4 regions of the Virgibacillus dakarensis genome follow, and region 2 is predicted to be linked to each of the others. Evidence: riboswitches for the same ligand, from Rfam matches in the RefSeq annotation. Region 2 holds a riboswitch; each other region holds the start of a gene.
What was found. Region 2 has a riboswitch for cobalamin ahead of CZ382_RS18840 (fibronectin type III domain-containing protein). Riboswitches for the same ligand answer to the same signal wherever they lie in the genome.

Region 1 (7,698 bases), 790 kb from region 2:
CTATTTACCAACCCTTTTTTTCAATTTTTAATTACAGTACCGATTCAATTTATAATTGGGTTTTCGTTTTATGAGCGAGCATGGAAGGCATTAAAAAATGGTAATGCAACGATGGACGTTCTAGTAGTGTTAACTACATCAGCAGGTTTCTTCTACAGTCATTTCCTTACAGTTGCTATGTTAAAAAACGCTGTATCCGCCGACTCCATTGTGCTATATTACGACACGAGTGCATTCATCTATACATTCATATTACTCGGAAGGTTTTTGGAGGCAAATACAAAGTTTAGTACGACCGAGGCTATCAAGAAGTTATATCAATTACAGGTAAAAACAGCCACGCTTTATTTAGACAACAAAGAATTGAAATCACCAGTTGAACGTCTCAGACCGGGAGATATTAGATCCCAACTTCATACCTTTAAAATAATGATTTAACAAGTTACTTGATGTGGGTAAAATATGATAGGCTACTGGTGGTTAATAGGTGATATATTGAACATTATAGTAGTTAGATCTTTCCTGCCTTGTCTGCTCGAAATTTAAGCCCCCTCACATATTATGAGGGAGCTTATTTCCCGGGAAATATCGACAATAATTGACGTAATACTTCTCGCTTATTATCTCCTATACATCGTTTTCTAGTCTGTTCATCTGTTCATGCTTCCGACTCGATTACCCTATTGGTTGCAACTCGTGCTCCAGCTGTTCCAAAATGCAATCGACAAATTTCCGGCATTTGCTCCAATCCTGTGATTGAGGTCTAAGTTCTACTTTCATTGTCACTGCTAAATTCGTATGGACGTACAGCATATCGCGAAATTCCTCTACCGCTCCGCAAAAATAAGGGAAGAAGCTGTCACCCGTACCAAATACACCTGTCGTTAATTGTTGTGTATCGGCTGACTCAATTTGCTCATATAGTGCAAGCATTTCTCCAGGGATGGTGCCATTTGCCCAGGTATACGTACCAATCACAATCCCATCATAATCGGTAATGCAATTAAGCGGAAAATGCTTGACCGAAAAAAGGTCAACGTGAATAGAAGAGGCAGTAAATTGTTGTTGGATCATTTCCGCCAATTCTTCTGTATTACCTGTTACCGACGCGTAAACAACCGCAATTCGCAAAACTATCACCTACAATTCTTCAAACCCATTGGACTGGGTTACTTTGGAATATGTCCTTGCCTTTTGTTCAAAGAAGTCAGATTTCGTTTCATTGATCATTTCATCGCTAAATACATGGATCCATGGCATTGGATTTTTTCTTTCCTCGTAAAGATTTTTCATTCCTAATTGACGCAACCGTTTGTTGGCAAGATATTCGACATACTGATCAAATTCGGTCAAATCAATTCCTTCAATATCAGCTAAAATATGATGCGCCCATTCTTTTTCCAATTCTGTAGCATTGGTAATCGATTGATAGATATAATCAATATTTTCATCTGTATTTAACTCCGGATTTTCCGCAAGCAGGATCCGGATGAATTGGGTAATAAAGTACGTATGCTGCATTTCATCACGTTGAATATAACTAATCATCGTACTTGATTTCAACATCTTTTGCTGACGTGCCAGATTATAGAAAAAGGCAAATCCCGCATAAAAATAAATTCCTTCCAAATTGATCGAGTTCACGCCAAGTTTGAAAATATTTTCTGGTGTCGGATTATTTCTGAAGGTATCATAGGTATTTAAAATAAGCTGATTCCGCTTTAAAACAATCGGATCACTTTTCGCTTGGTCAAAGCGTTCATTTTGCTCTTTTAGTGGTACTAACGAGCTTAAAATATACGAGTATGATTCATTGTGAACCGCTTCTTGCTGGGATATTACAGCAAAAATAGCTTTAAAACTTGAATCCGAAACATAGTCCATCACCTGATTCATTGTTGGTGTTTGCAGACTGTCCAGCATCGCCAGCTGGGTATTGACCCGTAAGAAAATATCTTGTTCATTTTGACTTAATAAATCCCATTGTTTAATATCATCCTGCATATTTATTTCCTGAGCCTTCCAGAAGTTTGACAACAATGCTTGATATAAATCGTACATCTGCGGATAAGCGATATCATTCCAGTTTAATAGCCCAGAAGATTTTCCATTAATGATACCGGTCGATTTATTAGGAAATTCCGGGTTTAATAAATTGATTCGCTTTATCGGTGTATTGACAGTCATTTATTTTATTCCTCCCCTATTTAATCAAAACATTACCGGAGTATTTACGGAAAGAAATCAGCGATAGGCCGATTTCTTCCTGTCAAATCTGCAAACAGTTAATTGCGTCTCCTAACTATGACATGCTTCACATTCTTCTATCTCCGCCTGCGAAGTGCTTCTCACATAATACGTTGTTTTCAACCCTTGCTTCCAAGCGTCCATGTGCAGATTCAACAAATCCCTTGCTTTAATATCATGCCGGACGTATAAATTAAAGCTAATCGATTGATCGACATGACGTTGTCGCGCCGCATTTTGTCTAATACTCCAGTGCTGATCCAATTCATGCCGGGATCTGCGGTAAAAGGCATATGTCGTATGATCCAAATCTGGTGCTGTAACTTTGAATTTGAAATTTTTCTTTTCCTCGGCGTATTCTACAGCATAGATCGGATCAATCCCGTCTGTTGAGCCACCGATTTTCGCAGTCGATGAATTGGGTGCTACAGCCATTAGCCAACCGTTACGGATACCATGCTTCGCAACTTGTTCTCTCAGTTCCAGCCAGCGATCTTTATTGTACCCTTTCCGGTTAAAATAGGCACCCGTCTGCCATTCCGAACCTGAGAAATTACTGTATGCTCCCTTTTCTTTAGCAAGCTCCATCGATGACCTAATCGCATGATAGGCAATATTCTCATACAATTCATCCGCATATGCTACCGCTTGATCCGACTCCCAATAAATACCTTTCAGCGCCAATAGATGATGCCAACCAAAAGTTCCCAATCCCACTGCACGGTATTTCTGGTTCGTTACTTGTGCTTGTCCAACCATAATCGTGTTCAAATCAATTACATTGTCAAGCATCCGCATTTGGATCGCAATAAGCCGATCTAATACATCTGCCTCTACTGCACGCGGAAGATTAATAGATGATAGATTACAAACAACAAAATCCCCCGGTTTCCGTACAATGACAATATTTCCGTCATTATCCTGATATTCATTGGTAATCGCAGTTGCCGACATATTTTGCATAATCTCCGTGCACAAATTGCTGCAGTAAATCGATGTCCGGCCAATTCCACGTACATGTTTATTCGGATTCTGCCGGTTCGCTTCATCGCGGTAAAACATGTACGGTGTCCCGGTTTCGAGCTGTGCAACCATGATTCGTGCCATAATATCCATCGCCCGGTATGTTTTCCGGGGGAGCAATGGATGGTTTACCGCCTCCTCGTATTTTTCGGCAAAGTATTTCTGGTCTGTTTCGTCATAAAAGTCCTCTAAACCAAGTGCATTACCAAATTCATCTTTCCATCCCATTATCTGTTTCACCTGATGCGGACAAAAGGTGTGCCACTGGCCAATACTGCGGCCATTCTCATCAACTTCCTGCAGTTTTTCCATAAATAAGTCTGGCATCGCTACACCTGTAAAAATATCATGAGCTTTACGCCTTTCGTCCCCATTATTCGTTTTCAGATCAAGGAAGCCATTCATGATGTCCTTATGAAACACATCCAGATAAACTGCAACAGCTCCTTGACGCTGGCCAAGCTGATCAACACTGACCGCTGTATCATTCAGCAAACGGATCCAGGGAACAACACCAGATGAATTTCCTTTGAATTTTTTAATATCCGACCCAAGTGCCCGCACTTTTCCGTAATAAACACCGATCCCACCGCCATCTTTACTAAGTCTGGCAATATCCCAATTATTTAAATAGATCCCATCAAGTGAGTCATCAACCGTATCAATAAAGCACGAGGAAAGCTGACCAAAGCTTTTTCCCGCGTTGGCAAGTGTTGGTGTTGCTACAGTCATATACAGGTTACTCATTGCCCAGTAAGCTTCTTTTACCAATTCCAGTCGGTTTTCCTTTGGTTCGTGCTTCATCAATGTCATGGCGATAATCATGAATCGCTCTTGCGGCAGTTCATAAATCTGATGTTCATGGTCCTTTGTTATGTAACGGTCAGCAAGCAAAAACAGGCCGATATAATTAAACAATTGATCCCGTTCAGGATCGATTTCTTTTTCCAATGCTTTGATTTCGTCTTTTTCGTAAAAACAGAGCAGATCTTCTGCATAGATTCCTTTCTCTGAAAGCGTCCTGATTAGTTGATAAAAATCGCCATATTTTATGTCTTCGTTATAGCCGCGGTTTGTGGCCGCCTGCTGATATAATTCGTTTAAATACATTCTGGCAGCAACAAAAGTCCACCCCGGCTGATCCATCGCAATATTATTCAGCGCATAGAATAATGCCTGCTGGTTTGCTTCCTCTTTTGATACGTCTAAAGCCTTTATTTGTTGTGTGATGCTTGCTGTATCCAGATGATATTTTTGTGCAGCTGCATCCAGTTCGGCAATGATGTCATCCATGACTGAAGCTGTTTGTAAACTCATTTCTTCTTCCTCCCTTTTCCGATATATGTCCAAAACAAGTGCCCGAAGTCAACCCTTACTTTTTGAACATCCTTTTCCGGGAATTAAAAATCCACCCAATATTATTTGAGTGGATGAAACGACAGCACAACTAAACGAAGGGTAACTTGTCCCTACAGAGGTTGTTCAAAAGATCCAGTAAATAAAGACACATTTATCCTCCCTTTTGAACACACACCTACAGCACCATCATCCCATCTTCTCAATCCCCGAAGAAGCTGAAATTTCACCTTATACTAGACAGGTCTCCTGACTGATGCTTCCACCTACTCCTGATTCCTTCCCGTATACCACGTACACAGTGGATCTCTTCACTTTCGTCAGCATTTACAGTTGCGGGGGCAGTTCTGGACTTTCACCAGATTCCCAATTAAGCCAAACGGCATCTTAGCCTAGGTTAAAATACTATATATAGTTTTCTGGATAGTAGTTAATACAATATATTGTATTAATTGTGTAATACCAATACTAAATCAATTCTTCTGTTTTGGCAAGAGGTGAATTTACTTTTCCTCGGATTTATCGTCAATTCGTGATGATGTTTCTGCAGCTCGTGCAGATTTAAAACAAAGTCGCGAAGCTTTACTTCCCTTTGGATGCTGCTTTGTCTAAAGGGGCTTTTTAAATATATCATCAATCTCCAGTATATTATATTTCTATATTCAGTTTTATAGTTCTCTTCCTGGTTTGGCATCCTATAAATCCTACGGTTGGATAATTTTTATTGATTTTTGGTAAACTCCATCTTCATATTTGGTTTGCCATCATTGCTACTAAACCAAGACGGTAGGCAGCTGGGAATTTTTCCAATAGATTTTCATTATACTTATTAGTGAGTAAAGCCAAATTATAGGGCATAAGCAGCCAATAGATTTGTAAACATGTAGATGTATTATCGTACATTATTGACTTCAAGTGATTGTATGTCACTTTATGCTTTCTTTTTCTTCATCCAGGAGATAAATAACAACAAAAAAGGTACCGGATACAGGACAATCATGTATGTATATATGTTAATTGCTTCAGTAATACGAAAATGTTCTTTTGAAAGATAAAGGGTACCGAAAAAAGTAAGAACAACGAAAAAAGAAAACAGTATTCGTTTCACCCATTTCGAGGAATTTGCCGATACGCTCATATTGTAGGCAATCCGAAAATAAAGACTACAGCGGATATACGTACCGAATGTCATTAAAATCATGCCATAAATATCAAAGCGATCAATAAACCCCAAATTGATAATTCGTACAATTTCCGTTGCCGGATACGTAAAATTATCAGCTTGTCCTTGTCCAAAAATTGTAATGACGCCGGTTATTGTCGAAGTCATCATCAGTGCATTTAGCAATACCCCAATGATCCATAATAAAAACAATCGTTTTTCGTGAATGTTTTTGATTGGAACACATAATAACAACAATAGCTCAATCCAAATGCTTACAAGAATTAGAGTGCCCCATAATACTGGACCCCATCCAAACTCCAACAAAGGCTGAAGTTCACTCCAATCCTTTTTTGGAGTATCCATCAATGTAACGGTATGACCTGTAATCAAGCCAATAAGAGCTAACACACCAGCAGTTAATGCAATTCGTTTAATACCCTTAGTGGCTGCATAGAAGAAAAAGATTAAAAACCAGATGAGAATGGCCATTCGAGGCGTCTCAGGCAAAAAATCAATAAAAACAACATCAACCAAGGCAGAAAATGAAAATATTGTTAAAAATAAAAAATAGAGAATGAAAAGCCCGACAACAATTCTTCCAAACCATTTACCTAAAAGAAGGGCAAACATTTCGGAAATATTGATGCCCGGATGGTTCAAACGCAGTCGATAAATTGCATATGCAAATGCAAATGCGGCTGGAAGTGAGAGAAGAACGGAAATCCAAGCATCTCTTCCAGCAACATCGAGCATTATCGGGAGGATAAGGACATGTCCCATAACAGGAAGTGTCATGATTAATAAAAATAGCGTCTCCCATTTTGTTAACATATTTTTTTACTCCTTTATAATTATAAAGTTCATTTTGAAAATGGATAGGGGTTGTTGTATGGTTTTCGATGTTCACGAGGATCATTTTCGTTAATCAACCCTTCATGGGTAATGTTGGCATCAACATCGATAGATATCTTTGCATTAGCAAAGATATCATTCCATTCCGAATGAATAGTTTGCCACTGTTCTGGATATGTTCGATGTGTTTCTAATCCAATTTCAGTAATATCTGTTTCCAATTCTTTTTGTAATTTCTTTAATGTGGTATGAATTTCATTTTGAACGTGATGAGAGATCTTTTTTTCAATTTCTTTTAAGAAAGCTTCGTTAATTCTTTTTGTCGTCATATTATCTGAAAGTGTACCTTCAATCTTTGTTTGGATACCCACGTTTAACTGCCTTCCATTTAAAATCGGTTTCGTTTTTGTTTTTGCTTTCGTAATTTCTAAAGAAACTTTCTCGTTTTCATCGAGGGAAACAGTAATACTCCCACCCTCGACATGATTTAAGAGCCAATTCAGCCCCATCGTTTCTTCAGTGTTAAGCTTGCCCACCATTTGATTGTTTTTGATAACTGCTGTTCCGTCAATTGAGGTGACTGTTTGTTCACCTGCCTTTTTAATTGAAAGCATTGGTATGTAGCCATTAGGAATGGGTCCTTCGATTAACTTATAAAATTCACGAGAAGTTATTGGTGCATATTCAGCAATAAATTGTGTTTGCTCCAAAGCAGTCACAAGCTCAATAGAGGTAAGATTCTCATACAGGGTCGGCGTGTTCAAAATCTCGCTTGGATCTTCCTGCGTTATAAATAGGTGACTGTTTAAGCGAAACATTTGATCCCGTCTAACAGTGTCGAGTAAATGGAAAAAATTCCCTTTTGCTAACCTCTCGCTAACTATCCATGCACGAGCATGTCCGAATTGAAGGCGCCGTTTTGCATACCGAATCAATTCACGAGCTCCCTCAAGAAATGTATCAGCGTTTTTTTCTAGTATGATATGTTGTCCACTACCTTTACCCCCACCTTGACCTCCTTCTTGATTACTTGTTGGTTTAATGATTTCAACGCT
Region 2 (7,698 bases):
TTTTTCCGCCTTCGTGAGCTCGGTACCAATCGTTGCGATCCAGATAGATAACGGTCGCACAATAAAAAGCATGACAAGCACGAATCCGATAATTGGCAATGTGAAAATTTCGGCAATCGTCTCCCTTGAGAGGGAAGCCGTAAGCAAGATAAAGATAGTTGATGTAAGCATTACCGATATATTTTCAACAAAATGACTGACATTACCGATTGATGTTACATAGCGTTTCGTTCGGGCGAGTGTCAATCCCATTACTGTGACAGCGAGCATGCCTGTTTCATGCATGACAACCTCTGCCATGGTAAAACAAAGCAGCACAAATGCGAGTATAATGGGAGATTTTAAATATTCCGGGAAGACTCCCTTGCTGACCATAATGCTGACAATCATGCCGATCACATAACCAAAAATGACGGCAATGAATGCGTTGAAAAAGAAATGCAGCATATAATCGAAATGCAGTGTATCGGTCGTCAGGACTTTAATGACTTCATAGGCAAATAGTGCGAGTAATGGACCAAAGGGATCGACAATAATACCTTCCCATTTAAGAACAGCTGCTATCCTTGGTTTTAATTTTGCATTCCGCAATAATGGAATAATGACAGTTGGCCCTGTTACGACAAATAAACCGCCGATAATAAAGGAAATTTCCAAACTTAAGCCGGCGATGAAATGGGCGGCAAGTGCACCAGCAATCCAGGCAATGAATGCTCCGCCTGTTACAATACGGAAGACCGATTTGGATATTCCTTTTATCTCACGGATATCAAGACTGGAGCTGCCTTCAAATAAAACGATGGCAACGGCTAATGAAATTAATGGGCTGTATAGATCGCCCAACGCTTCCTGTGGGTTGAACAAACCAAAAATAGGTCCCAGCAGTAGGCCGGCAATGGACATGATAACAATGGAAGGCCATTGTATCCGCCAAGCAAGCCATTGCGAAAATATACCTACTACAAAAATAACTGCGATACTTACTAAAACAATCTCTTCCATCGAATCACCTTTCCAGCCCTTCCTTCATAATAAGAAGTTTACCAATTTTTATCGCGTTTGTCCTGTATTTCATCACCTAAGAATCACAGGTGCCTAGTCATCCCCCGAACTTTATAAAAAAGATAGCTCCCCTAAGAAGTTTGCTTCAATAAGTGCTACTATTCGGTACAAATCGGTTGCACCATCAAAATTTTCTAGTTTACTATTGGTATAACATCATTAATGAAAAGGATGATAGATATGGCTAAACAGATTTTGGAAAATGATTGGGCTGACTTTTTAAGTGAGGAATTTAGCAAGCCTTATTATCTCAAGCTGCGGGAATTTTTGAAGGAGGAGTATGCTACCCGGACGGTATATCCAAATATGCATGATATTTTTAACGCACTTCACTCGACCTCTTTTGAGCATGTAAAGGTAGTAATACTGGGGCAGGATCCGTACCATGGTCCGAATCAGGCGCATGGCCTAAGTTTTTCCGTGAAACCTGGGGTGCCGCAGCCACCTTCATTAAAAAATATTTTCATTGAATTACAGAATGATATAGGCTGCTCCATACCGAACCACGGCTATTTACACAGTTGGACAAAACAAGGCGTGCTCCTTTTGAATACGGTTCTAACAGTTAGAGCTGGACAAGCACATTCACATAAAGGAATGGGTTGGGAAATCTTCACGAATCGTGTGATTGAGACGTTAAATCAAAAAGAAAATCCTGTTGTTTACATTCTGTGGGGTGCTGCTGCACAAAGAAAACAGGAGCTTATTGATACGTCAAAGCATTACATCATTAAATCGCCGCACCCTAGTCCATTATCTGCACATCGGGGTTTTTTTGGGAGCAAGCCTTTTTCGAAGACCAATGAATTACTTAAACAGGCCGGGCTTGAAGAAGTGGATTGGGGAATTGAATAGGGAACTTTTCAGTTGTGTAATCTTGCTCATCCTCTGCTTGACTTCACGACATTGATTACATACAATGAAATTAATTGAATACGAAAAAATTAGGTTGATTTTGTCGATGGGAATCGAGGAAATCATTAAAAGGGAAGTCCGGTGCAAGTCCGGCACGGTCCCGCCACTGTAAATGCTAGTTTTCTAATTATAAACCACTGTCATTCGATTCGATGGGAAGGTAATAGAAAATGATGATCATAAGTCAGGAGACCTGCCTACTTTTTTACGCCATTCAACCTACGAGGATAGGGAGGTGTGCTCGCACATGATGAAAATCCGTTTAGCTGAACATGGCGATACATAGCATTTCTGTGCCAGATAACCACCATACACCACTTCGTAAAGGGGTGTATTTTTTATGGGGAATTTATTGAAAGCGGATTCATGGAGGGGGAAGGTTTAGTTGAGAAATTTTAAACGAATGATAAGTATTGCTCTAATTGTTTTACTATCACTATTGTTTACTTTGCCACAGTCAGTGATTGTGTCTGCATCTGCAGTCAATAGTACTGTGGGTAACCAGATAAGCTTGCAGACTATTAAGCAGGCGATTGATAAAGCTAGCCAAAATGTAATTAATGGCGGTGTTGATAGTGAGTGGGAAGCGATTGGGCTGGCTAAGGCGGGGAAAAAGGTTCCCGAATCCTATACTAATGATCTAAGTTTGCATATCGAAGACCAAGTAGTTGGTGGATTGGAAAACAAAAGAATAAAAATTACCGATATCGAGCGACTGGCGATGGCAGCAACTGCGATCGGCAAAGACCCACGCGCTATTGATGGCTTGAACTTGATAGAACATATTTATAACAGTCCGGAACGCCGCGGCGGGTTTGATACAATGACTTTTCAAGGAAACAACGGACCAATTTTTGCACTGATAGCATTGGACACAAAATATTTTGATGTTCCAGAAGATGCAAAATGGACAAGACAAAAATTAATTGATGAACTATTGCGCACACAAAATGATGATGGCAGCTGGAATTTGAATGAGAACTTTGATACACCAAGTATTGATATTACCGCGATGGCAATCATCGGTCTCAGCCCATATAAGGATCGGGCCGCAGTAAAAAAAGCATTGGACGGAGCGGTAAATTATTTATCTTCCGTCCAGACAAAGGAAGGCGGCTTTGATGGTGGTTCATTTGTAGGGGGTATAACAAGTGAGGCAGCCTCGCAGGTGATTATTGGACTAACAGCCTATGGAATTGACCCAACAGGCAAGAAATTTACAAAACAGCAAAATTTGATCGAGCATTTGTTTGGTTTTCAAAATAAAGATGGAGGTTTTAAACACACGGCTGATTATGCCGATTCCAACGAGATGGCGACAGAACAGGCACTTCAGGCTTTAGTCGCCTATAAATTGTTTTTAGAGGGAGGAGGTTCACTCTATCAATTTGGAAAAATAAACAACACGCCTGAACCACCAGTTGATACGGTTGCGCCGCAAATTGTCATTAACGGTATTTCGGACGGGAAAACAGTTTCAACATCCAACATAACATTTACCGTAAAAGCACATGATGATGCCGATGGGGAGGTTGAACTTGCTGTAAAAGTGAATGATAAATCGCTGACACCAAAAGATGGTACCTATCGCGCAGTGTTGAAAGAAGGGGAAAATAACATTACGGTATCGGCCACTGATCAGGCTGGAAACAAGGCTAACCTTTCTTACACGGTCTTTTATCAAATAGAGAAGAACATTGAAATTGGAAAAGAGTCGGCTGTCAAAAGTGGTGAAAGAATAAAAATTAACGGTACTAACACTACTGTCCTGCTACCTGATGATATACCAGTGGGAACAACTCTAATTGTAACGAAAGCAAATGAGAAACATGAGGGCTTGAAGCAATCTGGTGATCTATTACACTTTGATTTTCAGTACCCTAGTGACAAAAAAATCAAGGGAAGCTTTCTGCTAACAATGGGAGTCAATGATGGAATAGATGTTGAAAAAACAGGTATCTATTATTTTAATGAACAAACTGGCAAATGGAAATATACCGGCGGATGGGGAAAAGCTAAAAATGGTGTTATTTCTATTAAGGTTGATCACTTCTCGACATACGGTGTATTCACAGACACTGATGGACCGGTAAACATACAATTTACTGAGGAAGAAATAACTTCCAATAAAATTACTGTCGGGTTATCAGCAGACGACCCTTCAGGTATCAAGAAGTACATTCTTTACCGTAACGGGAAGGTAATTGCCGATGTTAAGGGAAAAGAAACGGAATTTACGGACAAAGATTTAAAGTCTGGACAGGATTATGAATATCGTGTCATAGCTGTCGATGGATTAGGAAATAAATCATCTGAAGAAAGCACTACTGTTACGACGCTTACAGAAGAAGCGATGAAATCAGGTAATGATGAAGATTCAAGCGGAGGCGACAAGGATCATCTGAATCACGATCAGAAGCAAACAGTAAATGGTAAAACGGCAACAACAGATAAAGGAGATAAATTACCACAAACAGCAACAAATATATATAATTTCCTAATTGCTGGAGCTGCATTGATTATTATTGGCTTTGTTATACTTTATATTCGAAAAAGAAGGTGGGTGTAAATAGCCTACTAGTTTTTCGGAGGGAGGATTCGGAGAGATGAGACAAGCTATAAAGATCTTTGCATCCGTCATGCTGACATTGCTCATTGTTTTCAGTTTAAGTGGCTGTGTTGAGTCTTTAAAGAAACCAACAGGCTTGGAAGATTCAGCAAGTCAGCAAGCTGGGGATGAGGATCAGGATGTAACAAAGGACCCTAGAGAAAAAGAACAATCACCGGATACGGGACAAGCGAAATCTGCCAAAGAAAAAAATGGAATAGCTGAACAATCCAGCGATTCCAATACCCATGCAATCGACAAAAAAGCTGAAAAAAAGTCATCTGCAACTAAAAAGGAAAATAATAAGAAGACAACACAATCGGCAGGCGCAAATCAACAAAAATCAAGTAAGGAGCCAAGTCAATCCAAAGGCAGTTCAACGGGATCGAGTAATACGGACAAATCGAATACAAATGCCATAAATAAACAGGAAGATTCCCATAAGGGTTCTGCAAAAGGTTCAACGAAGAAGTCAAAACATGATAAAGCGAATTCCAAGGAAAATAAACAGCCTGAAACAAATAAGGACACAATTGTTTATTCAATCGTTATATCCGGCAGCGAGGTTCCGTTACCACCAACCGAAATCGAAATAACCAATGAAGATACTGTACTAGAAGCGTTAATCCAAATTACCAAACAGAAAAAAATTCAGATGGATTATCGTGGTGGTCAAGGTGCAACCGCGTATGTCGAAGGAATAGACAATGTATATGAATTCGACCGCGGCCAGGGAAGCGGCTGGATGTACCGAATAAACGGTGTATTCCCTGATCGTGGTGCAGGTGTAGTACCTGTATGTGATGGAGATCGGGTTGAGTGGTTGTACACAACAAATCTTGGGAAAGATCTTGGCGCAGACTTAGCTCCTGTTCGGAGGGATGGGAAATGTCCGAAATAAGGGGGCAGAGGCTTGTCCACGTTCATGATTAGTGTTGTGGTCGGGACGGAATTGCTCCCGTCCTACAATTTTTTTAAAAGCAGGTGTGGAGTATGGAAAATGGTTTTCGCTCTTATCATCCTTTTGTTCAATTTTTCTATTACATATGTGTTGGAACGCTGGCTTTTTACTTTAAACATCCGTTATTTTTAGGTACGGCATGTTTATTGATGATTCTGGTCAACGTGTCACATGACCGGGGAAAAGCAGTTCGGCAATGGATTCCTGCGTTGTTGGTGATGAGTACGCTAATTATCGTGTTAAATCCTTTTTTGGTATCACGGGGGACAAACATTTTATTTTATTTCCGGGGGAAGCAAGTAACATTAGAAGCAACCATTTATGGCATTACAATGGCCTTGACAATCGTTATTATCCTGCTTCTGTTCATCTCCTTTAATCTTATTTTAAATGGAAACCGATTTCTGTATATTTTTGCAAGAATCCTGCCGCGAACGGCTTTTTTAACGATGCTTTCAATTCGATTTGTACCGTTATTAAAAAAAAGACTCCAGGAAATTAGTGCGGTGCAGCGAATCCGTGGATTAAGCATTACAGAAGGGTCGATCAGAAACAGGGCAAAAACGGGGCAGCTAAGAACACAAATTTTACTAACCTGGTCACTCGATGAATCTATGCAAACGGCTGACTCCATGAAGGCAAGAGGCTATGGAATTGGAAAGAAAAATCCCTATATTCCGTATCGGCTGAAGAAGCATGACTGGGGATGGATGATTGCGTTACTTGCACTTTTTAGTATTTGCATTGCTGGAGGCGCGTTGGGGTATGGGAAAATGATTATTTATCCAGAGCTTGGTACGCTTCATTTCTATCCACTTGATTGGCTGCTTTTCTACGCTATGTTATTGTTACATTCATTTCCATTAATCGTTGAAGGGAGAGAACAATTACGGTGGATATTTTCCAAATGAAAAACCTTTCTTTTCATTATCCAGAAGCGGAACCAACTTTAAACAACATTTCTATTACAATAAAGGAAGGCGATTTCACTGTGATTTGCGGGCCAAGCGGCTGTGGGAAAACAACACTGCTAAGCCTGCTGAAAAAGGAGATAGCCCCTGCAGGAGAACTGGAGGGAACACTTACATATTTGGGAAAAGCTTTGAGTGAATGGGACGATCGAACGTTGATCGAAGAAATTGGCTTCGTTTTTCAAGATCCAGATAATCAAATTATTATGGATGATGTCATGCAGGAAATGGTTTTTGGTATGGAAAACTTAGGGTATTCTAACTTGGAAATGCGTAAGCGAGTTGCCGAATTGGTTCATTTTTTTGGTATGGAGGGATTGTTAAAGGCCAAACCATCAGAATTGTCGGGAGGACAAAAGCAGCTGCTGAACTTGTTGAGTGTCCTTCTGTTAAAGCCAAAAGTTCTTTTACTTGACGAACCAACTTCCCAGCTTGATCCGGTTGCAGCAAAGAATCTTATCCTCATGCTGGAGCGGTTGAATAAGGAAATGGGCATGACCATTCTTTTAGTTGAACATCGACTTGAGGAATTGTTTGCTATTGCTGATCATGTGATAGTAATGGATAAGGGATTCGTGCGGTATGAAGGGGAGAGCAGAGACATAATTGAAGCGATTTTTCAAAACAACGATGAGCGTGCTATTCCCTATGTCCCCTCCATTTCACAGTTGTATATGAAAAAAGCGCAATACTTGGAGAAAACGAGTATTCCTCTGACTGTCAAAGAATGCAGGAGCTGGATAAGAACAGTGTCACCATTAATGTCTACTGATCAAAAAGCGGCAATCGATAGAAATGAGTCTATTCTGTCTTTACAGGAGGTCTATTTTCAGTACACTAAAAAGACGCCATACATTTTGAAAAATTTAGCTTTAGAGGTGAAACAAGGGGAGTTTTACACAATTGTTGGTGGAAATGGATCAGGTAAAAGTACATTGCTGAAGGCTTGCATTGGCAACATCAAGCCGCAACGTGGACGGGTTCTTTTTCGAGAAAAGGAAACAAGCAAACTAAAAGGGAAAGCACTGTATAACAACTTTGCTTATCTACCACAAAACCCGAAAACCTATTTTATTCATGACACGATCGATAAGGAAATGCAGGAAGTAGTGCAACAGAAACAGATAGATAATGGTGAGGAGAAAATCGTGGAAATGCTGTGTACATTTGAAATTGAGCAT
Region 3 (7,698 bases), 1.6 Mb from region 2:
GTCAAAGGATATTTTTAAAAGACATATACAAACAGAGGGGATGTCATAGTCGAAGTTGTAGAAACCAATGCTGTATGCTCTACCATTACATTGTTGCCTGATTATAGGACAGACTTCGGCAAGCTTGTCGAAGGGAAATAGTATATTTAAATAGTTTGTGATGACCATTATAAAAATTAAAGTGAAGCGACCACTTCACTTTAATTTTCATGAAAAACAAGCTTTCTTTTCTCCTTCACCAGATTCACCCTTGAAAACATAACGGCATAAAAAATTGTGAATAGAATGTAGGTTGTCCCGACAAGAAAGCTTAGCATTCTTGGTTCAAAGATTTCCAACAGATAACCGGCAACTCCCATTGATATGCCAAGCATTGTATTGGTCATCATTTGGGTAATTCCGAAAAATGATCCTTGCCGCGGTTTGGGTACAATCTTCATGATCAGCGTGCTTAAGCAAATATTACTGATTCCACCGGCAAATGTAATAAACACAACGATAATGAGCGCCAATGAAAAGACAGGGGCGATACTTAAGAGAAGGTGTCCACAGCCCTCAAGTGCAATGAATACAATGATAAGTGCAACTAGCTTCCGTTTCAGTAGATTGGATAAAAAGGAACTAATGATAAATCCCAGCCCAAGAGAGGCATAGATAAACCCAACGCCAAGGTCACCCATGTGGAAAATGTCCAGTGCATATACACTTATCAGAACATTATCAATCCCGTTTGCTATAGGCATCGTAATCTCGATAATGATAAAGATTAGAAGTACAGAAGATCCCTTGATAACCCCCCATATAGAACTGGATTGTGCAGGATTTAAGCTCTCTGTTTTATTCTTAACAGCTGCCGGGATGGTCATGTTAACAATAAATAAAGCTGATAAAAGATAGGATAGACCATCTAAAAGAAAAGCCAGGTTTAAACCAAAAATATAGGAAATAACCCCGCCACTGCAGGAACCAACAACAAGAACAACGCCGACCATAATTTGTTCCAGTGCATTTATATAGAGCAACCGATCTTGTTTTACTAACGCAGGGATGGCAGACATCCTTGTTGGTGAATAAATTGCTTCTCCAGCGGCAAGGAAAAATGCACTTGTGTATACGATCCATAAATCATCTGCACCCTGAACGAGGATTGGCGATATCGCAAAAGGAATTCGGATAATGTCCATCACGATCAGTATCTTCCTTTTGGAAAAATGATCGGCCAAAAACCCGCCGATGGGAGCTAGCAATAAAAATGGGGCCATCCTTATTGCGAAGAGAAGCCCAATTGCCCCTCCCGAACCGGTAACCTGATAAAGTAACGTCAGAACAGCTACCTGACTGAAGCGGTTGCCAATCCCATTCATAAAGCCTGACCAAAACAGTTTTTGATAATTTTTTTCCTGCTTCCATACGGTCCAATTCTTCATTATTATCACCTTATTTTAATTTCATCTAATTTCATATATATCTAATTAGCTTTGTAAAAAAATTAGCTGACTAAATCAGCCATATTTCTTCAGGGTTTAATTCGTACTGGCCATTTTGTCTATTCATAAACTGGCACATGATAAATTCCCTGCGAATGGTTGCATAATCATCATGAAATTGCTTAATGTGCACATTTATTTCCTCTTCACTGTATGTTTTGCCTTTTTCCAGGCCTTGTACCAGGTGTTCCAAAATGATTAGTTTTTTCTTGCGCTGGGCGGGAATCGTTTTTAACTTCCCATTATCGTCAAAGAAGTTTTTGACGACATTATACTTTTCTTTATCATCAACCTGAAAAGGCTCCATTTCTTTTTCTCCCCCGATCTTAAGAATTGCCTGCGCTAAAAATGCTAATTTCTTTTCATTCAAATGAAAGTAGATCGTATTTTTGTCGCGCCTTTGATAAATGACATCAATTTCCCGAAGCTTGGTAATATGGTATGAAATCGTTGGTGGCGTTAAACCGAGTTTACCAGCAATGGCCTGCCCATGGAGTGGTCCATCTTTTAACAAGGCAATAATTTGAATGCGCGTTTTGTCGCCAATGGTTTTATGAAAATTTACAATTCGATCAAGCTGCATTTAGGAAACCTCCAGTTGATTTATCTAATTAGATTTTAATCTAATTAGATAAATATAACAATAGTTTATGTGGAATTTCTGAAAATAAGTGATTAGAATAAGTGGTGATGGATTCCGGGAAAGCTTCCGGATTAAAGGATAATCCTAATGGTCGCGGCTCAAAGACCCAAATTCAGCACATCTTGTTCCCCGCTCACTTCGGTAATGAACTGCAGAACATCAATGGAAAAAGGACAACACATCAACGTAAAAGTGCAAATCATCGATTGAGAACTGTCAAACATCACGTAAAAATGCAAGTTATGGAATTGTTCCGTGAAAATCACTATCTTACTAAAAAAGGTGATATAATCAAGAAAATGGAATACTTTTTGCCTTATGGTGACTTGTGTTGCAAGTTGAAAAGGGAAGCTGGTGAAATTCCAGCGCGGTCCCGCCACTGTAATGAGGAGAATCCTTTGATTACCACTGTTTCAGATGAGAAACGGGAAGGGAAGAGATTTGTCGATTCTAAGCCAGGAGACCTGCCATGGGGAAGAGCATTCAATCCTACGGGAAATAGGAGGGTGTTGCGCTTTCTGATTTTATGTATCTTTATTTTTTGTGCGCATTTTTAACATCTTTCTATTGGAAGGTGTTTTTCATTTTTAAAGGAGGATATAAATGTGGAAAAAGTAGCTATACAGGATTCTAAAACTATTCAAACCCGTTTAGTACTTCCGCCAGATACCAATCACTTGGATACGATGTTTGGTGGAAAAGTACTGGCTTATATCGATGAAATTGCTGCATTAACAGCGATGAAACATGCCAAAAGTGCTGTGGTTACGGCGTCTATTGATTCCGTTGATTTTCTTTCTGCGGCCAAGGTTGGGGATTCCTTGATGTTAGAAGCATTTGTTACCTATACTGGGACAAGCTCGATGGAGGTTTATGTAAAAGTTACAGCACGTGATTTAATTAAAAATGAGGAAAGACTTACAACTGAATCTTTTCTTACCATGGTTGCTGTTGACCAGGAAGGAAAGCCAATTGCGGTTCCGAAAGTTTATCCTGAAACAGAGGAAGAAAAAAGATTATACCGTACAGCGCCATCAAGAAAGGAGAATAGAGAAAAACGGGCAAAGATACGCTGATTCGAAATAACTGAATCAGCGGAAGGATTCTCTATTCCGCTCAATAATTTGCTTGAGCAATTTACAGAATTTATTTTCGTCCTCTGCTGTAAATGCTTTGGGTCCTTTCGTTCGTTTTCCGCCTTTTCTGGCCATAGCACTTTCGTAACGTGTTTGCAAGAGTTGATCAATGTTGTCGTTCGTATAGGCAAATCCCTTATGGTGCAGAACAATACATCCTTTAGCTAACCCTAGCGAGGCGAGGCCGTAATCCTGTGTGATAATGATGTCGTTTTTCTGTGCCAATTTCATGATCCGGTAATCAGCAGCGTCAGCGCCAGTGTCGACATAGATCGTTTCGACCCCTTGCGCTTCTCGAGTATTCGAAAAGTGGGCAAAGCTTTTTACGAGAACGACAGGGATATTCTCAGCTTTTGCGATGGAAATGGTTGCTTCTTTTACTGGGCAGGCATCGGCATCGATATAAACTTTCATTAAGTTCTCTCCTGTATGGTTTGTTATTGATAATGATAGCAGAAATTGCGTCGAAGCTCTAGGCATTAAGTACTTGGTGTTTTGCTTAATTCTTTGAATAACGGCTTATTTTTGACTTTTATTTTTATGTTTTTCTTTTAATTTGATCTGGGCTATCCAGTCATCGATTTGTTTCTTTGTCCAGCCGGCTTTTTTTCCAATCATAACAACGGGATCAGGTAATTTATTCCGGCTTTTGTAGACAGATAACTCTCGTGTACTGTATTCTATCCCCTCTTCTTTGGCAAAATCAGAAATTTCCTTTAGACCATAGTATTGCTCCGGTTTTTTAGCTACCATAAAATCACACCTCTATTACAATTTTTATCTTTTTAGTTGCTTCTTCTTTTTGTTTTATAAATAATGGTTAAGGTTGTACAGCTGATGAGGATTGAAGCAATTGAAATGATGAAAGTAGCCGTTTGCATCAGATAACCTCCTTGACAATTTTATTATATTGAGGGTATGATATGAATATAATAGTGGTGCAGAGAGGGGTTTCCCCCTGACCTCAATGGTTGTTATTAGAATCCTTTTCCGGTTGGGACGGCGAAGGATTCTTTTCTTTTCGGCTATATAGGTTACGGTACGTTGTTACAATTTCAGTAACAAGCCCAACGACTGACGCAGCCAGGCCTATTATGGCCGTTAGAAGTAAAATCATCTCCACTATTTTTCACCCCCCTTCATAAAGGGGTAGGGCACTTATCATACCCTCTATATAAACATAACCAATTACGTTGACTAAATCAACAATGAATTGTTAGAAAAAAATTAACGATATTTTAAATAAGCGTGCAGTCTGTTCGTACCAAACTGCACGCTTATTTAGTTGTTTGTTTTTTTACTACTTAGGTTTATTCTCTTTATCAAGCCATGCTGCCCCCCTTACAAAATATGTTCTTCCAAGCACCTCTCATCAAATTTAAAATTTATCACATAATAATGTACCCTTTACAATAGTGTACGACATACACTATAATGAAAACAGGAGATGATGACATGAGCGATGCAAGTGAACAGATTGATAAATTAATGCAGGAATTACGACGTGGGACGATTACGATTGGTGTCCTTAGCCAGCTATCCGAACCGCAATATGGATACTCTCTTGTTTCCAAGTTAGGGGATAAGGGGATTGACGTTGAGCCTGGTACATTATATCCGCTGTTAAGAAGGCTGGAAAAACAAGGATTGTTGGAAAGCAAGTGGGACACGAATGAAGCTCGTCCTCGAAAGTATTATTTATTAAGTGCAACAGGAAAAGAAGTGTATGATCAGCTTTGTGTTGAATGGAGAAGTATTGTTTCAAGTTTAGATCATTTAATTAATGAACATGGAGGAATGTAAAATGGAGATGGTTGAAAGGTATATTTATGCGGTAACACAAAAACTTCCGCCTGCACAACGGGAAGATATTGCAGTAGAACTTCGGGGTTTAATTGAAGATATGCTAGATGAACGCGTTCAGGATGAGGACGTTACTGACGGTGACGTGGAAGCGGTATTGCTAGAGTTAGGGGATCCGAAGTTTTTAGCAGCAAAATACCGGGGGACAAAACGGTATCTTATTAGTCCAGAGTTTTATGATTCATACATTTCCGTGTTAATGATCGTATTAATATCAATTGGAATAGCAATGAGCATTTCTTTTGCAATTGAAGTAATTATTGAACCGGTTGGAATTCTCGATCATTTTGTAGATTTCATTGTTTCTGTTATTCTTGCAATTCCTCAAGGTTTTGGCTGGGTAACAATAGTATTTGCGATAATTGATCATGCTGGGGTAAAATCCGAAGATATAAATAAAAAGGGTTCAAAATGGAAACCATCTAATCTTCCGGAAATTCCGGATCGTAAAAGACAAATTAAGCGAAGTGAGCCGATTGGCGGGATAATCTTTTTAGTATTAGTAATGGTATTGTTTGCCTTCTCAAGTAACTATATTGGGGTTTTTAGATTCCACGACGGAGGATTTACTATCGTTCCATTTTTAAATGAGGAGACTTTTTCAAGTTATTTCCCATTTATCATATTAGTATTGGGATTAGGAATCTTAAAAGAATGTCTCAAGCTTATTTCCGGGAAATGGACGGTTAAACTTGTTGTATATAACACGTTGATCAATGTGGTAACCTTTGTACTGGTTTTGGTTATGATAGCAGGACCGGAATTTTGGAATCCTGATTTTATGACGGAACTAACGCAATCTGGTATTGTCACGGAGCATAGTGAGGAATTCGAAACAATAAGTAACATTTGGGAATGGGTGACTTCATCCATATTATATATTCTCATTATTGGATTAATTTGGGATGCTTTAAGTGGATTATTTAAAGTGTATAGGCATTAGAGTGAAATGTAACGTTATTGATTAAAATTTGTTCTCCAAGAACCAGAAGTAATTGCACTGCTAAAATGGTTAAGAAGTGGTACTATGATAGATAATTATAGTACAGTATCAATTAGAGGACTCTTCGGGTTTAATTAGGGGGAAATATAAAGTGAACTTTCATATTGGCCCAAGGATGATGAAAACTGGCTTGGCTGTTACGTTGGCGATAGTGATAACAGAGGTATTGAATTTTGAGTTTGGCTTGGTCGCTGTTATAACAGCAGTAGTTGCAATGCAGCCCTCGATCATGCGCTCTGTTACGTATATTAAAGAGACGGCTCTTTCCACACTTATCGGGATCATATTTGCGCTTGCTGGAGCATACACCCTTGGTTTACACCCTGCCGCTATCGGGGTAACCGTTATCCTTGCGATTGCGGTCAACATCAAATTGGGTTGGGTGAAAACAGTTAACATAACGATTATAACAATCTCGATCATCATGCTTTCCGGGGATGAAGGTATTCACTTAACGAATCTGATCGAGCGGTTGTCATTGATTTTTATCGGTATTTCGTCTGCTTTTTTGATTAACGCGTTTATTTTTCCCCCAAATCATCCAAAACTTCTTTACGATATGATCAAAAAGTCATTGGATAAAACGAGCTTTTTACTTCAGGTTATTCCCAATAAGACAATGAAAGTAAGGGAGTTGAAAAAAAGGAAAGATGAATTGGAAAAGGATATCAAGGAAATAAACAATTATCTCGACATTATCATCGACGAAAAAAGCAGGATGTTTATTCGAAACAGATACCATTTCATGCGTGATATTGTCATTTTTAAACAGATGCTTAACGTGGTCGAGCTGGAATCGGAGCTAATTGAAAATCTGAAATTGAAAATAGACAACATCGAAGAAATATCACCGAACCACTCATTCCTTGTCAAAAAACTTGTTGCGAAGATTGTTGAGTATCATGAGAACATCATTCTAACTTACGAAGATAAGGTGATTGTTCAAAAAGAGCTGCAAAAAGAAAGTTTTACCGCTATGAATTTGACGATCAATGATTTGATCAACGAGTTGCAGCAATCAGAAATCGAAAAGTGGATTGAAATTTTCCCTGTTGCAAGTAGTATTGTAAAGCTAATGGTAGAGCTTGAAAAATTAGATAAATTCATAAGAAAGCAGGAGAAGATGTTTTAGGCAGGATGCTTGCGGTCAAATAAGAAGCGAGAGCTAATCATTACAAGAACATGACTGGCTCTCACTAAAATAGTTGTTTAAAAAATGCACGTTATTGATTAAAATGATTCAATAACGTAATTTTTTTATAGTGGGGGGATCATTATGCGGTTAGCTAGACCGGCGTTAAAGTGGAAAGAGGAACACGAAAACTATGTGAGGGAATGGGGACCATCAAGATTGGTGCCAAGCAGCTTTGATTTGGCGGGTCATGAGACTTATGAAGAATATTTAAAAGCGTTAGCAATAAGGGAAGGTGGGACTGATCGATGGCTGCCAAGCACGAATTATTTTTTAATCGATGACAACGAGCGGATTGTGGCAATGGTTGACATTCGTCATGATCTTAATGAATTTTTGCGAAATGTTGGCGGCCATATCGGATATAGTACTCG
Region 4 (7,698 bases), on a different contig from region 2:
AACGGAACAAGGGTAGTCATTGATGAGTATTATCCTGATTATGCTGAGGAAGATGGGCAAGCAATTTCAAAATCCAAATATCCGAGAAATCCGGCTTTCGAATTGTCGGTTTATCCACCCGACAGTGACAAAGCAGAGAAGAGCTTTGTTGGTATAGGTAAAAATGACCCGATGACAAAAGGGAATCAATACAGGCTTGGACTGGCCGGCTATGAACTTCATGATGTTAGTGGAATTCAGGTGAAAAAAGATTACACCCTTCCATTTTTTATTCTTGGAGCAATCATCTTTATGATTGGTGTAGTTCAAGGTATGTATTGGCATCATAGAAGAATTTGGATTCATCCGAAAGATAACGGATTGCTTGTGGCTGCCCACACAAACAAGAACTGGTTTGGGATCAAGAAAGATATTGAAAAAGCCATTGAAGGAACCAATATTAATATGGTGGTTGATCAACAGGAATTGGAAGATTGATGGATTAGAAAAGTGCAGCGGGTCAGCGCATTTCAGGTATAAAGGAGGATTTTTATGGATTATTTAAAGATTAGCAGCTCAGCGTTATATACCGCATTTTTCCTATATTTGATTGCTACCATTTTCTTCGGAGCAACGATTAAGGACGACAAGAAAAAGCGGAATCAAGGGGTGTCAGGGATAATCGGAATCACCCTGACCTTGGTCGGATTTGCGGCACAGCTTGTTTATTTTGTGACAAGATGGCTCGCCAGTGGACACGCTCCCGTCAGTAATATGTTTGAGTTTGTAACATTTTTTGGTATGGGAGTTGTCTTGGCGTTTATTATCATTTACTTTATTTATCGGTTAAGCATTTTGGGATTATTCGCTTTGCCGATTGCATTGATTCTCATTGCCTATGCAAGTATGTTTCCGACGGAGATTTCGCCATTGATATCATCGTTGCAAAGCCATTGGTTATACATTCATGTAACCACTGTATCAATAGCACAGGCCATCTTGTCGATCAGTTTTGTAGCCGGTTTGATCTATCTGATTCGCCAAATTGATCAATCAACGGCAAGTAAACGTACATTTTGGCTCGAAGTTATTTTATTCGGGCTGTTCATTTTTATTGGATTTAGTGTATCAGGTGGTATATTCAAGGCCATGGATTATCATGCTGAGTTCCAATATATTGAACAAGGAAATGAAACAACAACCGATTATCAAATGCCTGCAATCGTGGGACCTCATGATAGTAAATTATTAACACAGGATGTTATGAAGCCATGGTTTGCAGCACCTTCCTGGATGCATGGGGCAGATGCGGGACGTAAATTTAATTCGGTTATCTGGTCTGTGTTTACAGGACTGATTATCTATCTCATTTTCCGTTTGATTAGCAGAAAAAGAGTCGGTGCTACCATACAGCCATTACTCAAAAAAGTTAGCCCAGATTTACTGGATGAAGTGTCTTATCGAGCCGTCGCAATTGGCTTTCCGCTCTTTACCTTGGGTGGCTTGATTTTTGCTTCTATTTGGGCGCAAGAAGCCTGGGGGCGCTTTTGGGGATGGGATCCAAAAGAAGTATGGGCGCTTGTAACATGGTTCTTCTATGCAGCGTTCTTACATTTGCGCCTTTCCCGAGGCTGGCATGGGGAAAAATCGGCTTGGCTGGCAGTGGGCGGCTTTGCGATCATTATGTTTAATCTGATTGCCGTAAACCTGATTTTAGCCGGTCTGCATTCGTATGCGTAGGTTTACAAATTACGGGAAATAACGTAATGTTTCTGAATGAGTTGTAAAAATGGTTCAGCGTTTTCTTATACTTTTTGCGCTCGTTCATTTATACTTTAAATAGGTATAGGTGGGGAGTGAATTTCATGGAAACAAATGCAAAAATTTTAGTTGTAGATGATGAGGATCGGATCAGACGATTGATTCGCATGTATCTGGAACGTGAAGATTTTGTTGTAGAAGAAGCAGACAACGGAAAGGCTGCCTTACAGCTAGCCTTAAATAATAATTATGATGTTATTTTGCTTGATATTATGATGCCTGAGATGGATGGGATCGAGGTTTGCCAGGAACTTCGCAAGGAAAAAACGACACCTGTCATTATGTTGACAGCAAAAGGGGAAGAAGCAAACCGTGTGCAGGGGTTTGAGGTCGGAACAGACGATTATATTGTTAAACCATTTAGTCCAAGGGAAGTAGTTTTACGGGTAAAAGCGCTGCTGCGCCGCGTTTCCGCTGCAGTGGTGAAAGAGGATGACTCCGTTCCGAAAAATTTGCTCGTATTCCCACATCTAACGATTGATAAAGACGCACATCGTGTCACCGCCGATGGGAAAGATGTCAGTTTAACACCGAAAGAATATGAGCTGTTATGCTTCCTGGCCAATAAACCTGATAAAGTATTTAACCGGGAACATTTGCTGAAAGAAGTATGGCAGTATGAATTCTTTGGTGATTTACGTACTGTTGACACACATGTAAAACGATTACGTGAGAAACTGAATAATGTATCAAAAGAAGCTGCGAAAATGATTGTAACGGTTTGGGGCGTTGGCTATAAATTTGAGGTAGATGATGCATAATGTTTTGGCGTAGCGTTGTAGGGAAACTAGCAGTAACAATATTATTGCTAGTTTCCTTTGTATTGTTTATTCTGACGATTTTACTGCTGGAGTTTTTTGAAAACTTTCATATCCATGAAGCGGAAAAGGATTTAATGCAAACAGCAACCAAAGTTTCCTATATGATTGAGCAATACAATAACGATGATTTACTTTATGAAACAACAGACCGAATCAAAGACCCATCAAGCAGGGTGGCTATTGTTTATCAGGATGATGGACTATGGGTTTCCCCTAGTAACAATGACAATTTATCCAAGCTGACCGAAAAATGGATTAATAATGACAAGGATTTATCCGGTGTCCTAACAAACCAGGAAAAAATAAGGAAACAAACCATCATCCCTGGAACAGATGTAGAAATTATGATTGTCGGTATACCTGTGTCAAATGATGAAGCCGTCTTTGTTTATCAATCATTGGATGTTGTTGACCAAACAAAAGCAGAGACAACAAAAATCATCTTTCTGGCGGCAGGCATTGCAATTATTTTAACAACCATTTTTGCCTTTTTCCTATCGACAAGAATCACCTCCCCATTGATAAAAATGCGGGAAGCCGCTTTTGACTTGACAAGGGGTGAGTTCAATACAAAAGTACCAATCTTAACCCACGACGAAATTGGGGAGCTGGCGATGGCCTTTAACCGAATGGGAAGGCAGTTAAAGTTTCATATTAATGCATTACGACAAGAGAAAGAGCAGCTATCCGGAATTGTAACTTCGATGGCGGATGGCGTTATCACAATGAACCGGAATGGCGATATGATTGTCACCAATCCACCTGCAGAACGATTTATCCAGGATTGGTATTTTGAAAATAGTCTCCCGGTAAATGAAGAAAATCGAAAGCTGCCGAATGAATTGAATCAGATCCTTCAAGAAGTTATTCATGGTGAAAAAGAGGCCTTGAAGGAAATCAGCCTACAGGGGCGAAATTGGGTAATGATCATGACCCCTTTGTACGATCAGACATATGTACGTGGAGCTGTTGCAGTCATCCGTGATATGACGGAAGAGCGCCGGCTGGATAAATTACGGAAGGATTTTATTGCCAACGTATCACACGAATTACGTACACCGATTTCCTTGTTACAAGGGTATAGTGAAGCAATAGTGGACAATGTTGCCGAGAGCCCTGAAGAAAAGAATGATCTCGCGCAAATTATTCATGAAGAAACACTCCGAATGGGCAGGCTTGTCAATGAATTGCTGGATCTTGCCCGAATGGAGGCAGGCCATATTCAACTGAATCTAGAAACTGTTGAAGTGGAACCGTTTATTGATCGGATCCTGAAAAAATTTAAAGGTATCGCGGATGATAATGATATTACATTAAACTTGACGAAGAAAATAACAAAACCGGTTGTCAATTGTGATCCGGATCGAATTGAACAGGTATTTACCAATTTGATTGATAATGCAATTCGCCATACGGGTCTTAATGGCTATGTAAATGTAACGGTGGAGTCAACGACTGCGGAACTGCATGTAATGATTGAAGATAGCGGAAGTGGTATACCAGAAGATGATCTGCCATTTATTTTTGAACGTTTTTATAAAGCAGATAAATCAAGGGAAAGGAATGCCAAGAAAAAAGGAACCGGATTAGGGTTGGCAATTGCCAAGAATATTATTGACGCTCATCATGGTACGATTTCTGTCCAAAGTAAATTAAATCAGGGAACCACGTTTATTTTTAAGGTTCCAGCAGATTTTAATGATTAGTAAAGATGTTCAACATAACCATTTTATGCTATCATTTTACAGGGAAAGACAACTGAATACATTTTATCGAAATTGGTGCACAAGCTTAAAAGGGAATCCGGTGAAGAACCGGAACTGTCCTCGCAACTGTAAGTGATGTACGAAATAAGGATATCCACTGTATCAAGTATATGGGAAGGCCTTAAAGTAGGTTATCATCACAAGTCAGTAGACCTGCCAATTTTGATTTGTTTCAATGCTTCGGGGGTATAAGTGATTGAGACGACCGATTCCATGTACTATATTTTTTCGTGTTTCGATTGTCTTATCAGCTAACTCTTATCAGGGTTAGCTTTTTACATTGATTAAAGAATACACAGGAGGTTGGAGACTATGAAGAAATGGCTTTTATATCTAGTATCATTCGTTGTAATTGGTAGTGTATTAGGTGGATGCGGTACGGGGGAAGAAAGCAGTGAAAAAGCTGCAACTAATGATAAGCAAACAGAACAGCAAAGCGGGGATCAAGCAGCAACCGAAAAAAATGAAGAAATGGTTACCATTACGATTTCAAAGGATAAAGAAACAGAATACATCGATGAAAAAAAGATACCAATTGAAGATGGGGCGGTATTGATTGATGTAATGGAGGACAACTTTGCGATTGAGACCGATTACGATGGGGGATTTATTACGTCAATCGAAGGGGTTGCACCGAAGAAGGATGAACAAAAGGCATGGATGGTTTTTGTTAACGGTGAAATGGCTTCAAAAGGTGTGAAAGATATTAAATTATCGCCTGGCGATAACGTATCCTTTGACTTGCAAGCATGGGAATGAGATAAGTGAATACGTATAAATTAACGTTGCTTGCATTACTTGCAGCACTTGCAGTCGCAGGAAGATACGCGTTTGCGTTTCTCCCCAATGTTCAACCTGTGACATCGCTTGTTATTATCTGCGGTTTATTTCTTGGTCCTGTTGCTGCAATTTTTTTAGCAGTGTTGACCACGTTTCTGTCCAATATGATGCTTGGTATGGGTATTTGGACGATTTGGCAGGTTGTGTCGTGGGCAATTATCGGGTTGCTCAGTGGGATTTTAGGGAAGCTTCCATATAAAATTCCATTATTAGTAATCGTGGTCTTTTCTATATTTTGTGGTTATTTTTATGGGTTTGTTATTTCATTGACAAACTATCCTATTACTGGAAAGTTCATTCCGTATTACTTGGCAGGATTGCCATTCGACACCTATCACGCGATTGGCAATGCCGTGTTTATGATCATGCTTTATCCGATACTAGCTCACTTTTTTAAAGGCTATATTACAAAACGATTATAAGATGATCTATAATACAAAATAGCTAACCTGACACAAGATTTGGGTTGGTATTTTGGCAGATAAGAAAAAACTTTCTTATCCTGCATAAGTGCAACTAAGGCATTCGCCCAAAAGCTTGGCGAATGCCTAGTTTTCTAATATTTTTTTTATTATACTTTAGAAAAACGTAACATTTTAACGAGCGCAGACGACTATATGGGTAAACGGGGGATCTCGATGAAGGTCGTTTTTGACGAACTGTATGATAGGTATCATCAGGATTTGTATCAATTTATATTTTATATGGTGAAAAACAAAGAAACAGCAGAGGATCTGATTCAGGAGGTTTATCTTAAAATTTTAAAATCCCTCGGTACATTCAAGGGGGACAGCAGTGAAAAAACCTGGATATTCGCCATTGCCCGCCATACAACGATTGATTATTTTCGCTCACAAAAACGGAAGCGAAACCGTATCTCTGAGTTTTTTGACTGGTATGGACAGGGGCATTTACTTGAGGATGAGGAGCCATTGCCCGATGAATTAGTCGTGCTTAACGATGAAATGCAAGCGATCTATCGGTGTCTTGATAAATGTACGATTGATCAAAGGAGTGTTTTATTATTACGGTACATAAATCAGTTTTCTATTCAAGATACCGCAGATATATTAGGATTCAGTATCAGCAAAGTGAGAACAACCCAACATAGAGGGTTGAATGTTTTACGAAAATATCTGACAGAAGATCAGAAAGGGGGAGATGCATCATGAAATCATCCAAAAAGGACGACCAGCATTTGCAGGATTTACTCAAACAGCTGCCATACATAAGCGATACAACGGATAAAGACGAACTGTTGGCACGCATCTCCCAGAAGCCAGCTGAAAAGGATTCACCGAAGCGTAAAAGGAATACACGCCATATTCCTGTTTTCGTTTCACTGCTAACCACTATTATTATCCTTGTGATCGTTCCGTTTGCCCTTTACAGCAGTTCGCCTACAGAAGAAAAAAGTTCATACAATGAGGCATCTGATCAAGCAACTTCCGTAGAGAGCGGACAACATGGGGATGAATCAGGCATGGTTGCGGAGGAGTTTGCAACAGAACAAGGCAGTCCAAAGACACTAAGCGATAAGCCTCTTGAAAGTCATGTGCTCCAGAATAAAGGTGAAAAGTCGATCATGTATGGTACCATTCAAGCAACGATTGGCAATAATGTGATCCCATTAGCTCTAGTTTTGCCTGAAACACAGGAAGGTATTGGCTTGGATGTGATCAAGGATTATTTGCAGGAGCAAAAATGGGGGATTGATGCTGAAACGTTTCAAACTGCAGCACAACCTGTAACGGATAAAGCAAGCTATTACTTATTCCGTGCTCCTGGTGCGGATAGAGGTTTTTTGATTCCCATCGATCTGAACACCCAGACATCGATTGCTGCTGCGTTAAATGAAATGAAACAAAATCGGGAAGCATCACATGTTTACCGCACCATCCCAACAGAAATTCAGTTTTCCGTATCAACCGAAAACCAGCTGGAAATTACGTTGTCCAATAATGCAGCACTGCCAAATACACAGGAAGGTATAACGATGATTGACGCTATATTGATGACAGCGAAAAGTTTCGGATATGCATACGTAACATTTCACAATACGAAGGTAAACCAAATAGGCGATTATGATCTTTCCAAGCCGATAAAGGTTCCAAAAGCTGTCAATCCGATTACGATAGATCGTTAAAAGGTCATCTCGTGTTAAAAATATGTACAGAAATGAACAAAATGACAGAATACTATTTTTTGACTTTCTCTCCAAAGCAAATTATGATAGTTGTAAATGGGATGAAATCTGATCAGGAATAGGATTTTAATGGATCAGGAACCTCATCTATAGTCACTTTCGCAGAAATATAATAAATAAGGGTGAGAATGACTACGCTTAGAGCTGCTTGGCATTATCATTAGGGAACGCTCATCAAGATTTTGCTCGTCAGATTATCCGTAACACCTTGGGGAGAAACGCGTTGGTCGCGGTAAATGCAGTCGCATATAACCAGGCTGTTCTC

Region 1: another riboswitch for cobalamin. It lies ahead of CZ382_RS15340 (ribonucleoside-diphosphate reductase subunit alpha); the one in region 2 lies ahead of CZ382_RS18840 (fibronectin type III domain-containing protein).
Region 3: another riboswitch for cobalamin. It lies ahead of CZ382_RS11060 (acyl-CoA thioesterase); the one in region 2 lies ahead of CZ382_RS18840 (fibronectin type III domain-containing protein).
Region 4: another riboswitch for cobalamin. It lies ahead of CZ382_RS07075 (DUF4430 domain-containing protein); the one in region 2 lies ahead of CZ382_RS18840 (fibronectin type III domain-containing protein).

The regions. Positions count from the first base shown of each region.
Region 1 covers NZ_LT732554.1:1,135,810-1,143,507, reverse strand. Annotated here, with positions in the region: gene CZ382_RS15355 (HAD family hydrolase) at 1-438, shown strand, start outside; gene CZ382_RS15350 (flavodoxin domain-containing protein) at 676-1,140, opposite strand; gene CZ382_RS15345 (ribonucleotide-diphosphate reductase subunit beta) at 1,141-2,187, opposite strand; gene CZ382_RS15340 (ribonucleoside-diphosphate reductase subunit alpha) at 2,299-4,587, opposite strand; cobalamin riboswitch at 4,849-5,031, opposite strand; gene CZ382_RS15335 (GerAB/ArcD/ProY family transporter) at 5,558-6,622, opposite strand; gene CZ382_RS15330 (Ger(x)C family spore germination protein) at 6,652-7,698, opposite strand, start outside.
Region 2 covers NZ_LT732554.1:1,927,951-1,935,648, forward strand. Annotated here, with positions in the region: gene CZ382_RS18830 (cation:proton antiporter) at 1-1,002, opposite strand, end outside; gene CZ382_RS18835 (uracil-DNA glycosylase) at 1,243-1,917, shown strand; cobalamin riboswitch at 1,992-2,192, shown strand; gene CZ382_RS18840 (fibronectin type III domain-containing protein) at 2,363-4,546, shown strand; gene CZ382_RS18845 (DUF4430 domain-containing protein) at 4,584-5,486, shown strand; gene CZ382_RS18850 (energy-coupling factor transporter transmembrane component T) at 5,579-6,457, shown strand; gene CZ382_RS18855 (ABC transporter ATP-binding protein) at 6,439-7,698, shown strand, end outside.
Region 3 covers NZ_LT732554.1:299,617-307,314, reverse strand. Annotated here, with positions in the region: gene CZ382_RS11070 (MFS transporter) at 201-1,427, opposite strand; gene CZ382_RS11065 (DUF2087 domain-containing protein) at 1,498-2,070, opposite strand; cobalamin riboswitch at 2,433-2,616, shown strand; gene CZ382_RS11060 (acyl-CoA thioesterase) at 2,736-3,206, shown strand; gene CZ382_RS11055 (YaiI/YqxD family protein) at 3,222-3,680, opposite strand; gene CZ382_RS11050 (hypothetical protein) at 3,786-4,019, opposite strand; gene CZ382_RS11045 (PadR family transcriptional regulator) at 4,722-5,069, shown strand; gene CZ382_RS11040 (HAAS signaling domain-containing protein) at 5,071-6,072, shown strand; gene CZ382_RS11035 (FUSC family protein) at 6,224-7,264, shown strand; gene CZ382_RS11030 (GNAT family N-acetyltransferase) at 7,409-7,698, shown strand, end outside.
Region 4 covers NZ_LT732553.1:1,400,896-1,408,593, reverse strand. Annotated here, with positions in the region: gene resB (cytochrome c biogenesis protein ResB) at 1-477, shown strand, start outside; gene ccsB (c-type cytochrome biogenesis protein CcsB) at 532-1,719, shown strand; gene CZ382_RS07085 (response regulator transcription factor) at 1,845-2,561, shown strand; gene CZ382_RS07080 (ATP-binding protein) at 2,561-4,327, shown strand; cobalamin riboswitch at 4,384-4,562, shown strand; gene CZ382_RS07075 (DUF4430 domain-containing protein) at 4,700-5,146, shown strand; gene CZ382_RS07070 (ECF transporter S component) at 5,152-5,649, shown strand; gene CZ382_RS07065 (RNA polymerase sigma factor SigX) at 5,866-6,399, shown strand; gene CZ382_RS07060 (hypothetical protein) at 6,396-7,373, shown strand.